DNA from 2 places in the Halobacillus litoralis genome. Region 1 is predicted to be linked to the other one. Evidence: predicted binding sites of a transcription regulator. Region 1 holds the regulator's gene; the other holds the start of a gene.
The links. The regulator LexA, encoded in region 1, represses DNA repair genes until DNA is damaged. The targets are predictions, from matches to a motif close to CGAACATATGTTCG.
Positions count from the first base shown of each region.

Region 2: a site for LexA is predicted at 1,976-1,989, ahead of uvrB (excinuclease ABC subunit UvrB). Genes of this name have one in related genera too.

Region 1 is NZ_CP129016.1:2,943,746-2,952,570, forward strand. It holds gene LC065_RS15085 (cytochrome c biogenesis CcdA family protein) at 1-192, opposite strand, end outside; gene LC065_RS15090 (YneF family protein) at 332-556, opposite strand; gene tkt (transketolase) at 887-2,887, opposite strand; gene LC065_RS15100 (DUF896 domain-containing protein) at 3,068-3,301, opposite strand; gene LC065_RS15105 (YneB family resolvase-like protein) at 3,386-4,045, opposite strand; gene lexA (transcriptional repressor LexA) at 4,347-4,970, shown strand; gene LC065_RS15115 (hypothetical protein) at 5,019-5,243, opposite strand; gene glnA (type I glutamate--ammonia ligase) at 5,361-6,692, opposite strand; gene LC065_RS15125 (MerR family transcriptional regulator) at 6,717-7,121, opposite strand; gene LC065_RS15130 (methionine gamma-lyase family protein) at 7,248-8,495, opposite strand; gene hflX (GTPase HflX) at 8,553-8,825, opposite strand, start outside.
Region 2 is NZ_CP129016.1:1,814,788-1,823,612, forward strand. It holds gene LC065_RS09085 (peptide chain release factor 3) at 259-1,848, shown strand; gene uvrB (excinuclease ABC subunit UvrB) at 2,064-4,043, shown strand; gene uvrA (excinuclease ABC subunit UvrA) at 4,051-6,927, shown strand; gene LC065_RS09100 (YojF family protein) at 6,994-7,365, shown strand; gene bshB2 (bacillithiol biosynthesis deacetylase BshB2) at 7,358-8,014, shown strand; gene LC065_RS09110 (DUF4097 family beta strand repeat-containing protein) at 8,116-8,825, shown strand, end outside.

The sequences.
Region 1 (8,825 bases):
CGTCGTAAATCCTAATAAGAATAAAACCGTATGAATCAGACTTGCTCTTTTCAGCATCCCATTGTCTTCCCTTAGTTCATGTACACTCATCCCTGTAATATAAGAGAGGAATGCAGGGTATAGAGGAAAAACACATGGGGATATAAACGATAAAAACCCTGCTCCGAAAGCAAGGAAAAGATTCACATCCATTCAATCATCACACCTTCATTCATAGTCGCCTCCTATTGTATCAGAGCTTTACGCCTAACACGATGTTTATCTTGTGAACATCTAAAGAAGTTCTCATAGAGAAAGCCTTCTTTCATTCACGAAAGAAGGCTTTGTGTCATTATTTCATTTGATTGTTCATTGAACGCATCATCTGATTGATCTTCTTCTGCGAAGGCTTTTGGCCCATCTGCATCATCAGTGTACGTAACATTTGTTCGTTAATTGGCGGGTTCTTTTTCAAATAATTCATCATATACTTTCTTGCGATGAAGAAGCCTAGAGCTGCACCACCGACAAGAGTCAATAAAGCAATGATGATGACCCAAACGATCCCCAATGTCATGACTTCGTCTTCCTCCTTCGTGTTGTCTCCCATAACAGTATAGTAAAACGTTCTGTAGAATACAATAGTCGTTTCAATATGACCATAATTCAGAGGCTACTACAAGGGTCAAGCGTCTATGTGTAAGCAACAGGACCCCCATGAAAATAGAGTCATCTGCTATGAACGATGACCGTACCAGAGACAACAATCATTCTTATGCCTATTATATCATATCGCGTAGGGAAACCGAAAATGGTTGTCCTTACTTTCATCCCTCATTTTTGAGATGATATTGAAACTCTCAGAATAAGAAGAAGCTGCCTTAGGAACTGGCAGCTTCTTTCTTGTTTATTTCATCAAGTTTTCCGCATGCTTCACTACGTTTTCTACCGTGAAACCATAGTTTTCAATTACAGTATTTCCTGGCGCAGAAGCACCGAACTTGTCGATTCCGATGACGGAACCATCCAAACCTACATATCGGTCCCAACCGAATGAAGCGCCCATTTCAACTGCCAGACGTTTGCGGACAGAAGAAGGCAATACCTGTTCCTTGTATTCCTTAGGCTGAGCTTCAAAGCGATCGAAAGAAGGTACACTGACAACGCGGACATCGTAACCATTCTTTTTCAATTCAGCTTGAGCTTCAACAATCAATTGCACCTCTGAACCTGAAGCAAGCAGGATCGCATCCGGCTCTTCTTTATCAGAATCGCTAAGGATGTATGCCCCTTTCTTCATTCCTTCATAGGCATGTTCCTCTGTACCTTGTAGGGTCGGTAAACCTTGACGTGTAAGGACAAGTGCGGTTGGAGTCGATTCAGACTCTAAAGCAAGTCTCCACGCTGCATTGGTTTCGTTCCCATCCGCAGGACGAAGCACAGAAAGATTAGGCATCGCGCGAAGAGAAGCCAGTTGTTCCACAGGTTCGTGAGTCGGACCGTCTTCTCCAACGGCAACAGAATCATGAGTGAAGACATAGTTCACTGGAAGGTTCTGTAGGGCAGAAAGACGAACAGCTGGGCGCAGGTAGTCACTGAAGACAAAGAATGTACCCGCATAAACTTTTAATCCTCCATGAAGGCCCATTCCGTTCATGGCAGACGCCATAGCAAATTCACGAACACCGAACCAGATGTTTCGACCAGCGTAGTTGTTACGTGAAAAGTCTTCTTCATCTTTAACGGCCGTTTTGTTTGAACCTGCAAGATCGGCACTACCACCAAAGAAATTAGGGATAGCTTTAGAAAGTGCATTGATCGCATCTCCTGAAGCAGCACGTGTTGCAGGGCTGTCTCCTACCTGGTATGTTGGAAGGCTTTGATCCCAGCCTTCAGGAAGCTCTCCGCGGATTGCGCGCTCAAATTCTTCCGCAAGCTCCGGATACGCCTCTTTGTACTGAGCCATTAAGTTGTTCCAAGATTCTTCTTTATCCTGACCATTTTGTTGAACTTTTTCTTTGAAGTCCTGATAGACCTCTTCAGGTACGTGGAACGGCTCGTGTTCCCACTCGTAAAACTGTTTTGCAGCTGTTACTTCCTCATCACCTAGAGGAGCACCGTGTGAAGCAGACTTACCAGATTTGTTAGGAGAACCATACCCAATGACTGTTTTCACTTCGATCATTGTTGGTTGATCTGTGTTCGCTTTTGCTTTCTCTAGTGCTTTCGCAACTTCTTCTGTATTCGTTCCATCTTCTACACGGATCACTTGCCATCCATACGCTTCATAGCGTTTTTCAACACTTTCGCTGAAGGAACGATCAAGATCACCATCAAGAGAAATGTCGTTGGAATCATAAAGAACGATCAATTTACCAAGGCCTAGGTGACCGGCAAGAGAAGCTGATTCCTGTGATACACCCTCCATCAAGTCACCATCACCACAAATCGTATATGTGTAATGGTCAACAACGTTGTACCCTTCGCGATTATATTTCCCGGAAAGATGAGCTTCTGCCATCGCCATTCCGGTCGCCATTGCAATACCCTGCCCTAGGGGACCTGTAGTTGCTTCTACACCGTCTGTATGACCAAACTCTGGGTGCCCAGGGGTTTTTGAATCCCATTGACGGAAGGACTTAAGGTCGTCCATCGTCACGTTATAACCGGATAAGTGGAGCAAGCTGTAAAGAAGCATAGATCCGTGTCCAGCTGATAGGACGAAACGGTCGCGGTCAAACCAGTTCGAGTTTTTCGGATTGTGATCCATGAACTGAGTCCATAGCGTATATGCCATCGGTGCTGCACCCATCGGCATCCCCGGGTGTCCGGAGTTTGCTTTTTCTACTGCATCGATTGTTAAAGTTCTAATCGTATTGATTGATGTTTGTTCAAGGCTGTTTGCCATGTTCAACATTCCCCTTTCGTTTCAGGTATATGTACCATGTATTATCCTATAATGAAATTCATTTCGAAACAAGCTTTGTGCAAAATTTCGCACAGCCTCAAACCTAATTTCCCCCTTATTCAGGGAATTAAACAAGAAAAAATCCGCATTCGAAAATTATCGAATACGGACGATTTGGCCTTAATTCTTTTTTTCGTTCTTTTGCATTTGACGAAGCTTCTCTGGAGTTACGTCATTCCCTTTCGGATCAATGACGGTCACACCTTTCAGCTGATTCTTGAAGGATGCGCGCGCATTTTTCAAATATTCATGGCGCAGCTTCTGTTGTTCCGCTTTCTCTTCCTTCGAAAGCTCTTCCTGCTTAGATTTATTAGCTAGCTCATTTATACGATTAATTTTTTCTTTTGATAACATAGATCCTTCTCCTTTAATCATAGTCTGGATCGTAAAACATGAAAAAGACAAGAAATCCAAAGATCCTTGTCCACACATCCTATATTACCGTGATTCTTCCTCTTTTTCAAGCGATAGGTACTCTTTGTATCTGCGATGCACCGTAGCTTTTGATACATCATATCCCAACCCTCTCAAAGTCGCTGCGATATCTTTGAATGTCAAGTCATTTTTCCTTAATCGAACAACCTCTTCAATAGGAAAGTCGATTCTCTCACGACCGGGTGCCTGATCACGGTTGGATAAGTTGGCGGATGGATCATAGCCGCCCTCTACCGCTTTTCTCATCCCCCGCCGTATTTTCATATTATGTATTTTCCTTTGGTATTCTTCTACGATGCCAACAATCTGTAATACCATCGAATCTGATTCCGATAACTGTAATTCTCCATGGTTGGAAAGGGAGTACACCTTGACCTTCAAACGGTTCAATTGATGAAACAAAGCGATCTTCGTATTTCCTCGGCCTAATCGTGTTTCATCTTGGATTAATAAGGCTTCCGCACGCCCTGAAGAAAAGCATTCCAGCATGCGGAAAATCCCTTCACGTTCAATATCGTAACCACTCGCTTGTTCTTCAATGCACTCCACAACTTCGAAGCCGTGATGATCCGCCATGGATGTCAACTCAGCTTTCTGCCGCTTTAAAGAAGTCACTTGAGCTTCTTTTTCCGTACTTACCCTGCAATATAAAATTACTCTCACTTGGATGTTCCTCTCTCTTTCTCTATTAAACAGCTGTGACCATAGAATAATAGAGAATGATAAAACTAACAATAAAAAGAATGATGTAGGTGTAATCCAGCTTAGATAATTTATTAAACATTGATAACCCCTCCGCTTTCCTAGAACGAACGTTCTTAAGAACCTGTGTTCGCGTTTGTTAATTCTCATTATATACGAACACAGGTTCTTGTCAATGGTTTTTTTCGAACGCGTGTTTGTATTTTTGAAATATAAGTGGTACAATGTGGTTACTATAATCCTATGTACGAGGTGCTAATCTATGAGTAAACTTTCAAAGCGGCAGCAGGAAATACTAGATTTTATTAAAGAACAGGTTCTAGCAAAAGGATATCCACCATCCGTAAGGGAGATCGGTCAATCCGTTGGTCTTGCTTCAAGTTCGACTGTGCATGGTCACTTGTCCAGATTGGAGAAAAAAGGATATATTAGACGCGATCCGACCAAACCTCGTGCCATTGAAGTAATTGAATTAGAAGAAGATCACAGCATCCCGAGAAGTGAAGCTTCTTACGCTCCAGTAATCGGTAAAGTCACGGCGGGGTCACCGATTACAGCTGTTGAAAACATTGAAGAATATGTCCCTCTACCCGATTCACTTGCAGGGTCGGATGACAACACCTTCGTACTAATTGTACAAGGTGAAAGTATGATCGAGGCAGGAATTCTTGACGGGGATATGGTCATCGTCAGACAACAACAGACCGCTCAGAACGGCGACATCGTTGTTGCAATGACGGAAGACGAAGAAGCCACTGTGAAGCGGTTCTTCAAAGAAAGAAATCATGTTCGCTTGCAGCCTGAGAACGCAACGATGGAACCCATTCTATTACAGGATGTATCCATTCTTGGGAAAGTCGTAGGTCTTTACAGGACCGTACACTAAAAGAAAGAGGCGAGGTTTAGTTAAACCTCGCCTCTTTCTTTACTTATGTCATACTCCATAACTTTTACGGATAGATGTTAAAGGAAGTACAGACAATATATGATCTTTTATAATCGTTCCCACCTGTTTTCGCTCATAGAAGTAAGCAATGATCTGTTCATCCTGAATGTCGACCACTCTCACCACTCTTTGTGATATGACGCCTTCGCGATTGATATAGATCCACGCCAACTTAATCTTCTCCAGTTTCATAAGCTGGAAGTACGCTTCCATTGGTAACCCTCTATAACTGGAGCGTTTGTTCTTATTTTTGTTACATGTAACTCCCCATCGAAAGTATAGAAATACATAAAAAACCCTTGAAGCTAAAAGCTTCAAGGGTTTTATACTTTAATACGTCTGCAAATATTGTTCGCGTTCCCACGGATGAACCTGGGTGCGGAACATATCCCATTCGATTTCTTTCGCTTCAATGAAGTGTTCAAATAGGTGTTCCCCTAGGGCTTCTACCATAATCGGATCCTGATGCAGCTCTTCCAGTGCATCATACAATGTAGCAGGCAGGTCTTTCACCCCGTGAGCTTCCCGCTCTTTCTTATCCATCACGTAAATGTTTCGATCGACAGGAGCAGGTGCTTCCAGTTTATTTTCCACACCATCAAGTCCAGCAGCAAGAAGTACAGCCATCGCCATGTATGGGTTCGCTGATGGATCCACACTGCGTACTTCGATTCTTGTGCTCAATCCACGGGATGTAGGAACACGTACGAGCGGACTACGGTTTTGACCGGACCATGCTACATAACACGGTGCTTCATACCCTGGCACAAGACGTTTGTAGGAATTGACGGTAGGGTTCGTCACGGCTGTGAAGTTCGTTGCATGCTTGATAATGCCTGCTGTGAACTGATAAGCCACCTCAGACAATTGTTCCTTCCCTTTCTCATCAAAGAACGCATTGCCCTTTTCATTGAAAAGAGACATGTTCGCGTGCATACCAGATCCGTTTACACCGAACAATGGTTTAGGCATGAATGTTGCATGCAAACCATGTTGACGTGCAATGGTTTTAACGACGAGTTTGAATGTTTGGATATCATCACAATGCTTGATTGCATCCGCATATTTGAAGTCAATTTCGTGCTGGCCTGGAGCTACTTCATGGTGAGAGGCCTCAATTTCAAAGCCCATTTCCTCAAGCTCTAGGACGATATCCCGGCGGCAGTTTTCGCCAAGGTCGGTCGGTGCTAAGTCGAAGTAGCCACCTTTATCATTCAATTCCATCGTTGGTTCGCCTTTTTCATCTAATTTGAATAGGAAAAATTCAGGTTCTGTACCAATGTTGAAAGCAGAAAATCCGAGTTTCTCCATTTTTTTGATGTTACGCTTCAAATTGTAGCGTGGGCATCCTTCAAAAGGAGTTTGGTCTGGGTTATAGATGTCACAGATGAATCGTGCAACTTTCCCTTTTTCAGAAGTCCAAGGGAAGACGACGAAAGTATCCAGGTCTGGGACCAAATACATGTCAGACTCCTCGATACGAACGAAACCTTCAATAGAGGATCCGTCAAACATCATCATGCCATCAATAGCTTTATCCAACTGGCTAAGTGGAATTTCCACATTTTTGATTGTACCAAGCATATCCGTGAACTGCAGACGGATAAACTTGACGTTTTCCTCATCGATTTTTTTGTAAATTTCTTCTTTAGTTAAACCCATTGAATTTCTCCTCTCAACACAATATTAATGGAAGAACCTTGACATTTCTCCCTGTCTGATTGCTAATTTACCTTGTCTTCCCGCTGTGAATAGTTCTCGTTGCAGCATACGACGAAGTTCTTTTTCGGTAAGTTCATTGTGTACTTCCTTCACCTGATCCTCATCATATACTTCATTATCTGGCTGATCGTTCAGCTTCAGAACTTTCTTGATTCCGGCCATGTTCACACCCTGATCGATCAAGTCTTTAATTTCAAGAAGTCGATCGACATCATTGAATGAAAACATACGTCGGTTCCCTTCTGAACGGGCCGGCTGAACAAGCTCGTGCTGTTCATAGTACCGAATCTGCCGTGCAGTAAGGTCTGTCAATGATTGAACAATCCCCATCGGGAATAACGGCATAGAACGACGAATTTCATCACTCATCGATGTGCCACCTCCCCATAAGAATGATACTTTAATTATACGTCACGAAAGGGATATGTCAACATATGTGAGGAATGTTCACACAATTTGGAGATGTTTTTTGAAAGGGTTACCATTCCCTTTGCTTCAAGCTTTGACCATACCCTCTTCTACCAACTGTTGCACCGCTTGTACGACAGCGATCTTTACATGCGCATAAGTCAATCCCCCTTGGACGAAGGCTGTATATGGGGGGCGAATAGGACCGTCGGCGGTCAATTCGAGACTGGCTCCTTGAATGAAAGTCCCTGCAGCCATGATCACTTCGTCCTCATACCCCGGCATGACGCTTGGCTCTGGTTTGAATTGGGAATTGATCGGGGATGCCTGCTGAATGGATTGACAGAAGCTGATCATTTGTTCAGCGGTTTTAAAGTTGACGGATTGAATTAAATCTGTTCTCTTCACATCATAAGCAGGATTGGTGTCGAAACCCCATTCACTTAAATATTTCGAAGTGAAAATAGCTCCTTTCAAAGCTTCTCCCACGACATGAGGGGCAAGGAAAATCCCTTGATACATCTCTTGCAGGCTGTTCAAACTCGGGCCTGTTTCCTTCCCTAGCCCAGGAGCTGTCAATCGATAGCTGCATTTTTCAATGAGGGATTTACGTCCTGCAATGTACCCACCGACTCTGGCAATTCCACCTCCAGGGTTCTTAATTAACGAACCAGCGATCATATCAGCGCCTACTTCAAGCGGCTCTTTCGTTTCTACGAATTCACCATAACAATTGTCAACAAAAATAATCACATCGTCTTTTATGTCACGCACAAATCGTATGATGGATTGTAACTCGTCAATGAGGAATGAAGGACGGTCCTCGTATCCTTTTGATCTTTGGATGGCTACCACCTTCGTCTTATCTTGCATAGCTGTTCGGATTCTATCATGGGCAAAAGCTCCGTTTTCTTCTAAAGGAACGGTTTGATAGCTGATACCAAAATCACGTAGAGAACCTGTATCTTTCTTGTCCTCAGAACCAATGACATCTCTTAGGGTGTCATAAGGTTCTCCTGATATGTATAGCAGTTCATCACCCGGACGTAATACCCCGAATAAGGCTGTGGTGATTGCATGTGTTCCCGAGATGAGCTGAGGTCTGACAAGCGCATCTTCCGCTTTGAATATCTCTGCATACAATGCTTCCAGAGTGTCTCGCCCGAAATCATCATAGCCATAACCTGTTGTCGGGTTAAAATGAGAATCGCTGACCCTCAGTTTATGGAAGGCCTTTAAAACTTTTTCTTGATTGTAATCGACAATCTCGTCAACCCTATGATGTTGGTTCTTAATCTCTTTTTCTACACGTTGTTTCATTTCTTGAATGTTCATGATGGGTCCTCTTCCTATCTTGCAGTATATTTCGTTGTTCCAACGTTTTGTTCATATTTATAATATTTGATGTTTCAATGGGTGTTCGGGATGGATGAAACCGTGAAGGGCATAGCCCTCTTTTTCTTCATAAAAATTTATGCTCGTAATCATACTGTAGGCCTTGAATTGCTGCAGCCGTTTCCCTTCAGAAGCCGGCACGAAAACATCATACTCATCCCACTCTTCTCTTAAAACCTCTTCGATTTTATGAAGGACACGTTTACGATCGATTGGATCATGCACGCTCACTGTCAGCGAAGGGAAGGAGTGCGGAATGAAATCCTCCTT
Region 2 (8,825 bases), 1.1 Mb from region 1:
ATGAGAGGAATTTAGGAAGAATTGTATGACCAGGTCATCCAGAATCTGGATGACCTGGCACACCAACATTTGGAAGGTGTTCGTTTTTGTGATTGATTTTACAAGTGGGTTATGCTAACTTTCAAAGTATAATCAAAAAATTCGACGAAGGCGCTTGAGTGTGTGAGCGCTTTTTTTATGGAGTGAATCTGCCAATGTAAAACGTATATCCTACCCAGCCTAATGTATTGAAATTCTTAATAAACGGAGGATATCACGATGAGTCTAATACAAAATGAAATGAAAAAACGCCGTACGTTTGCTATTATCTCCCACCCGGACGCCGGTAAAACAACGATGACGGAGAAAATGTTATTATTCGGAAACTTGATCCGATCCGCAGGTACGGTCAAAGGGAAAAAGTCTGGTAAGTTTGCAACTTCTGACTGGATGGAAATTGAGAAGCAGCGTGGAATTTCTGTCACGTCCAGTGTGATGAACTTCCCTTACAAAGATTATCAAGTGAATATTCTGGATACACCCGGACACGAAGATTTCAGTGAAGACACGTATCGCACATTGACTGCTGTTGACAGTGTTGTCATGGTCATTGATGGAACAAAAGGAATCGAGGCGCAGACGCTCAAGCTGTTTAAAGTTTGTAAAATGCGCGGCATCCCAATTTTCACTTTTATTAACAAAATGGACCGCGAAGGCCGTGAACCGCTGGAATTGATGGAAGAAATCGAAGAGACGTTGAATATCGAAACCTATCCAATGACCTGGCCGGCTGGAATGGGCAAGCGCTTCTTAGGCGTTTTCGACCGTGAAAATGAGCAGTTTGTTCAATACACAGGAAACGAGGAAGAAGAATACATTCCATACAGCGAACTTGATCAGCATCCTGAATTAACGGAGAATGCTACGTTCCGGGAATCGGAAGAAGAAATGGAAATGGTCGCTGAAGCTGGGGATACCTTCGATATGGAAAAAGTGATGCGCGGCGATCAGACGCCAGTCTTCTTCGGAAGTGCTCTGGCTCCATTCGGTGTGGAAACTTTCTTCAATTCATTCATTGATATGGCACCTGAACCGGCGCCGAGAAAATCGACAGAAGGTATTGTTTCTCCGGATCATGAGGAGTTCTCTGGTTTTATCTTTAAAATTCAGGCGAACATGAATCCGCAACACCGCGACCGAATTGCTTTTGTAAGAATCTGTTCCGGAAAATTCGAGCGCGGGATGAACGTTACACTTTCCCGTACAGGAAAAACGTTCAAGCTGGCACAATCCCAGCAATTTGTGGCTTCTTCCAGGGGAACCGTTGAGGAAGGGTATGCCGGGGATATTATCGGAATCTATGATCCGAACGTCTACCGAATCGGAGATACGATCGTAACTGGCAAATCCAACTTCGAGTACGATGAGCTTCCACAATTCCCACCTGAACTATTTAAGAAAGTAACGGCGAAGAACGTCATGAAATCCAAGCAGTTCAGAAAAGGGTTGGAACAGCTTGTGCAAGAAGGCGCAATCCAGTTGTTCAAACGCTATCGTTTCGAAGACTATATCATCGGAGCGGTTGGTGAGCTTCAATACGAAGTTTTTGAATACCGCATGAAGAACGAGTACAACGTAGATATCGAGTTGACTCCTCTTGGCGAACGCATCCCACGCTGGTTGAACGAAGACCAGGTCGATGAGTCGCTGTTTGATGAGCGAAACATGCTTGCGGAAGATCGTGAAGGCAACCCGCTTGTCCTCTTTAAGAACGACTTCTCTCTACGTTGGTTCCAAGATAAAAATCCAGACATCGAGCTGACCGACCTGTTCGAAGTCAACGAATACAACCAAACGTTGAATTCCTAATAAGCAAAGCACTTTGCATCCTGCAAAGTGCTTTTTTTATTGTGGGAAATGGGATAAACTGGATGACCTGGTGTGGAATTATCTTCCACACCAGGTCATCCAGTTATTTACAGAGAATATCCAAATACGAATGTTTGTTCGTTTGATGTTAGAATGGTAAACTGTTGTGGTAAACTAAAAAGTACGAGTATAGACAATGAACGGAGGTTTTCGTCGTGGAGGAGAAGTTTGAATTAGTTTCACAGTATTCACCTCAAGGGGATCAGCCGCGAGCAATTGAGGAACTTGTTCAAGGGATTGAACGAGGAGATAAGCATCAAACATTGCTCGGGGCCACAGGTACAGGAAAGACATTTACGATGTCCAATGTCATTGAGCGAGTGAATAAACCGACACTGATCATCGCCCATAATAAAACGCTTGCTGGACAGTTATATAGTGAGTTCAAAGAATTTTTCCCGAACAATGCTGTCGAGTATTTTGTCAGTTACTATGACTATTATCAGCCAGAAGCTTATGTGCCTTCGTCAGATACGTTTATTGAAAAAGATGCGAGCATCAATGATGAGATTGATAAATTACGTCACTCAGCGACTTCTGCTCTGTTTGAGCGGAACGATGTCATCATTGTTGCTAGTGTTTCTTGTATCTATGGTCTCGGTTCTCCCGACGAATACCGCAGCCAAGTGCTTTCCATAAGAACGGGTATGGAAAAAGACCGGGATGAGTTATTAAGAAATCTTGTAGATATCCAGTATGCGAGAAATGATATCGACTTTCAGCGCGGTACGTTCCGAGTCCGCGGGGATTCGGTTGAAATCATCCCCGCTTCAAGAGAGGAACATGCGATGCGGGTGGAATTCTTCGGAGATGAAATCGACCGCATCCGTGAAGTCGATGTACTGACTGGTGAAGTTGTCGGAGACCGGGACCACGTAGCGATTTTCCCAGCTTCACACTTCGTTACCCGTGAAGAAAAGCTGAAAAAAGCGATTAAGAATATAGAAAAAGAGTTAGAAGTCCGTCTGAAGGAATTGCGTGATCAAGATAAATTGCTGGAAGCCCAGCGTCTTGAACAACGGACAAATTATGATCTGGAAATGATGAACGAAATGGGCTTCTGCTCTGGAATTGAGAACTATTCAAGACACTTGACTTTCAGAGAAGAAGGAGCAACACCTTACACCTTGCTTGATTATTTTCCAGATGATTTCCTTATGATGATCGATGAGTCACACGTAACACTTCCTCAAGTCAGAGGGATGTACAACGGGGACCGAGCGCGAAAACAAGTACTGGTGGACCATGGGTTCCGACTGCCTTCAGCCATGGATAACCGGCCGCTCATGTTCCCTGAATTTGAAGAGCATATTAATCAGATTGCCTATGTTTCTGCGACCCCTGGCCCTTATGAAATTGAACATACACCGAAGATGGTTGAACAGATTATTCGACCTACAGGCTTATTGGATCCGGAAATTGATGTCCGCCCCATTCATGGTCAAATCGATGACCTTGTAGGGGAAATCAATAAACGGAAAGATAAAAATGAACGTGTCCTCGTAACGACATTAACGAAGAAGATGTCTGAGGATTTGACCGATTACCTTAAAGATTTAGGAATTAAGGTTGCTTATTTACACTCGGAAATTAAGACACTGGAACGTATTGAAATCATTCGTGATCTAAGGGTAGGGAAATACGATGTCATTGTTGGAATCAACCTGCTTCGTGAAGGACTGGATATTCCCGAAGTGTCACTCGTCACCATTTTGGATGCGGACAAAGAAGGGTTCCTGCGTTCCGACCGCTCCCTTATCCAGACGATTGGTCGAGCGGCACGTAATGAAAACGGTCGAGTGATTATGTATGCGGATAAGATGACGAAATCTATGCAGTTTGCGATTGATGAAACTTACAGACGCCGTGAAAAACAAATCGCTTATAACGAAGAGCATGGCGTCACACCGAAAACGATCAAGAAGGAAGTGCGTGACGTCATTAAAGCGACAAACGTTGCGGAGGACGAAGCTGGATATGATACAGGTAAGAAGCCTTCAGAAATGACGAAGAAAGAACGTCAGGAAATGATCGACAATCTAGAAACCGAAATGAAACAAGCCGCACGCGATCTCGATTTCGAACGGGCAGCCGAACTGCGTGATGTGCTGTTGGAATTAAAAGCGGAGGGATGAAAAGAGTATGGCCAGTAAACATATCAGTATTAGAGGAGCACGTGCTCACAATTTAAAAAATATCGATATCGACATCCCGAAAAACAAACTGGTCGTGATGACCGGTTTGTCCGGTTCAGGGAAGTCTTCTTTGGCCTTCGATACGATTTATGCAGAAGGACAGAGACGCTACGTTGAATCACTAAGTGCTTATGCACGCCAGTTTTTAGGACAAATGGACAAACCCGATGTGGATTCCATAGAAGGACTGTCACCGGCAATCTCCATTGACCAGAAAACAACGAGCCGTAACCCACGTTCAACTGTAGGTACCGTAACGGAAATCTATGACTATCTGCGTCTGTTGTTCGCCCGCATCGGACGTCCGACGTGTCCGAAACACGGAGTGGAAATCAGTTCACAAACCGTGCAGCAGATGGTCGACCGCGTGATGGAGTATCCGGAAAGGACGAAACTTCAAATCCTTGCGCCCGTTGTGTCTGGTAGAAAAGGTGAACACGCTAAAGTATTTGAGCAGCTCCAAAGAGAAGGCTATATACGCCTTCGAGTCGATGGGGAAATGCGCGAAATTTCCGAGGAAATAAATCTCGAGAAAAATAAAAAGCACTCGATTGAGGTCGTCATCGATCGAATTGTCGTGAAAGAAGGCGTGGAAGGCCGACTTTCTGACTCTATTGAGACAGCTCTTAAACTTGGCGGCGGTCATACGATTGTGGATGTTATCGGAGAAGAAGAGCTGATGTTCAGCGAACACCATGCATGTCCAATCTGTGGTTTTTCCGTTAGTGAATTAGAACCAAGAATGTTCTCATTCAACAGCCCTTATGGAGCTTGTAATCGCTGTGACGGGTTAGGGACACAGCTTGAAGTCGACATCGACCTTGTTATCCCGGATTGGAGCCGCTCCTTGAATGAACATGCGATTGCTGCATGGGAGCCGCAAAGTTCTCAATACTATCCACAGCTTCTGAAAAGTGTTTCCGATCATTACGGCATAGATATGGATAAACCATTCCGTGACCTGCCAGAAGAACATAAAGAAAAAGTGCTTTATGGCAGTGGTGAGGACAAAATCTACTTCCGCTATGAAAATGACTTTGGAAAAGTACGGGAAAACGATATTTTCTTTGAAGGTGTCATCCCGAACATTGCTCGTCGTTACCGTGAAACGAGCTCTGATTATATCCGTGAACAGATGGAAAAATACATGGCGCAAAAGCCGTGTCCGAAGTGTAAAGGAAATCGATTGAATGAAGAAGCGTTAGCGGTCTTGATCGACGGAAAGCACATCGGTATCACAACCGATTATTCTGTCACTGAAGCGAAGGAGTTCTTCGAGGCTCTTGAGTTGACCGAAAAAGAAGAAACGATCGCCCGTATGATTCTCAAAGAAATCTGTGAACGTCTCAGCTTCTTAGCGAACGTAGGGCTGGATTACTTAACACTCTCCCGTTCGGCCGGGACACTATCGGGTGGTGAGGCTCAGCGAATTCGCCTGGCGACTCAAATCGGTTCAGCACTCACCGGCGTGTTATATGTGCTTGATGAGCCATCCATTGGTCTTCACCAACGGGACAATGACCGGTTGATCAATACACTGAAGCGAATGCGTGATCTTGATAATACGCTGATTGTCGTCGAGCATGATGAAGATACAATGCTCGCCGCGGACTACCTGATCGACATTGGACCAGGAGCAGGGGCGCATGGTGGCGATATTGTCACTCAAGGAACACCGAAACAGGTGATGAAGAGCCGTAAATCCTTGACGGGTCAATATCTATCCGGTAAAAAGTTCATTCCTCTTCCAGCAGAACGTCGGAAGGCGGATGACCGCTTCCTGAGAATTAAAGGAGCCGAAGAGAACAACCTTAAAAAAGTGGATGCAGAGATTCCGCTCGGAGTGTTCACGGCCGTAACAGGCGTTTCCGGATCCGGTAAGAGTACGCTTATTAACGAGATCCTGTATAAGTCTCTTTCGATGAAGCTGCACAATGGAAAACAAAAACCTGGGAAGCATCAAACGATTGAAGGTATGGAACATCTGGATAAAGTGATTGATATCGATCAATCCCCGATCGGCCGGACTCCACGCTCCAATCCGGCTACTTACACGGGCGTGTTTGATGATATCCGTGATGTTTTCGCTCAAACCAATGAAGCGAAAATCAGAGGATATAAAAAAGGCCGGTTCAGCTTCAATGTCAAGGGGGGCCGCTGTGAGGCCTGCCGCGGGGATGGAATCATTAAGATTGAAATGCACTTCCTTCCTGACGTTTATGTCCCTTGTGAAGTTTGCGATGGAAAAAGGTATAATCGCGAAACATTGGAAGTGAAGTATAAAGGAAAGAGCATCGCTGATGTATTAGGGATGACCATTGAGGAAGCGCTCGACTTCTTTGCGAACATTCCTAAGATTAAGCGGAAACTTCAAACAGTCGCTGATGTGGGACTGGAGTATATTAAACTCGGTCAGCCCGCCACCACTCTCTCGGGAGGAGAAGCTCAGCGTGTGAAACTTGCAAGTGAACTCCATCGCCGCTCGAATGGAAAGTCCTTTTATATTTTGGATGAGCCGACAACGGGTCTGCATGTCGATGATATTTCAAGGTTATTGAAAGTGTTGCAAAGACTCGTAGATAACGGTGATTCTGTATTGATCATCGAGCATAACCTTGATGTCATTAAAGAAGCCGATCATATCATTGACCTCGGTCCAGAGGGTGGAGAAAACGGAGGTCGAATTATTGCCAGCGGCACTCCTGAGCATGTATCGGAGCAGGAAATCTCTTATACGGGACGTTATTTGAAACCGGTACTGGAACGTGACAGGGCACGGATGGATAAGAAAATGAATGCCCGTGAAAAAGTAGGGAACAAGTAGATGTTTTGACGCTTGCCTCTAAATTGAGTATCGTTAAACAAGAATCGTTTGACGGGAGGAATACGAGTGGATGCCATTCAACAGAAAGTTGTTCAAGAAAAAATTGATCAACTTGCGAATAAAGAAGTTTATGTACACTTAGAAACGACAAACGGGGCTTATGCCAGTCACTTCGATGAAAATGCCTACAACGTCGGGGCGTTTATCCGAAATGCGCAAGTCTCTTATCAACACGGAAAAATCGTCAGTACCGGAGGGTCTTACCGCGTAGGTCTGAAACTGGACATGGGCTGGGTGTATGCTGAAGGATTGACAGATTATGAAATTGATGAAAAGAATCGACTGCTCATGGCCGGTCATGACCGTGAGGGCCGTTTAATGGTTGCTCTTGAAATCAGTGAAACACCTTTTTCACATGAGGCGGATCCTGATGAGTAAAGAAAGAGTAGTTGTCATTTTCCCTCATCCGGACGATGAATCTTTCGGAGCATCCGGAACGATTTCTAAATTCCGTGATGAAGGGGTGCCGGTTACTTATCTATGCGGTACGCTCGGAGAAATGGGTAGAAACATGGGCAACCCAATATTCGCTAATCGCGAAACGCTTTCTTCTTTTCGAAAAAAGGAGCTGGCTGAAGCGGCGAAACAATTGGATATAGACGTTGAAATGCTTGGCTACAGGGATAAAACATTAGAGTTTGAACCCCGTCATCAAGTGGCTGAGCACCTGAAGGAACGTATCGAATCATTAGGAGCTACCATTATCATTACTCACTATCCGGGGTATGCTGTTCATCCGGATCATGATGCACTTGGGGCAGCAGTGATTGAGGCTGTGGAAAACATGCCTGAGGAGAATCGTCCTCAAATATGGATGCACGCCATATCCAATCAATCGGAACACGATCTAGGAAAGCCTGAGATCATTACGGATGTACGGCCTTACTGGGAAAGGAAATTGGCGGCTATCAAGGCCCATCTCTCCCAGGCTGACGGAATGATGAGTCTGATTGAAAATCATGATCAGGCTTCTGAACAATTAGAGCGGCTGAAAACAGAACGATTTTATATGTACAAATTTCAATGAACCCTTACACCTGAGAAACGAACCAAGTTTTCTCAGGTGTTTTTTAGTTTTTGAACCCTTTCGATAGGGAAAAACGTAAGAGATGAAAAGGAGCTGATTTTATGAATGAAGAACGTATGAAAATTCTACAAATGATCGAAAAAGGCACGATTTCTGCAGAAGAAGGAGCGAAACTATTAGAAGCTGTAGAAGAACCTTCTCCAAAAAGCTCAGAGCAACGCGAGAAGTCTAAATACGGGCTGAGAAATTTCATGGATGACGCGATGGAAAAGATTAAAAATGCCGATTTCGATTTTTCTTTTGGAGAATACGTTGAATTCAATGATGAAACGATTCTTCCTAATGAGGAGTTTCATGATGCCGACCTTTCTATATCCAACGGCTCTTTAAAAGTCCATACTTGGGACCAAGAGGATGTGAAAGCTTCCTATCAGGTCAAAGTCTATCAAGTGGAAACGGAAGAAGAGGCGCGGACAAGGTTTCACGATGAAACGCAAGTCGAGATTAAAAATGGTCTCCTACGCATCGCCAGCCCATCTAAAAAGATAAAAATGAATGTAGATATATTCATTCCTAATAAAAAATACGAATTCATCAAATCACAACTAACGAATGGAAATCTTAACCTAGAGAATATCAAAAGTGATCATTTCCAGATGAAAACATCAAATGGAGCCGTTAATGCGAAGCAGCTTTCTGGTGAGACGTGTAAAATGCAGACGGGTAACGGCGCGATTCACTTGCAAGAGGGTACTTTCGAAGAGTGTGAAACAGACACGATCAATGGAGCCATTACACTTTCAGGAGATAT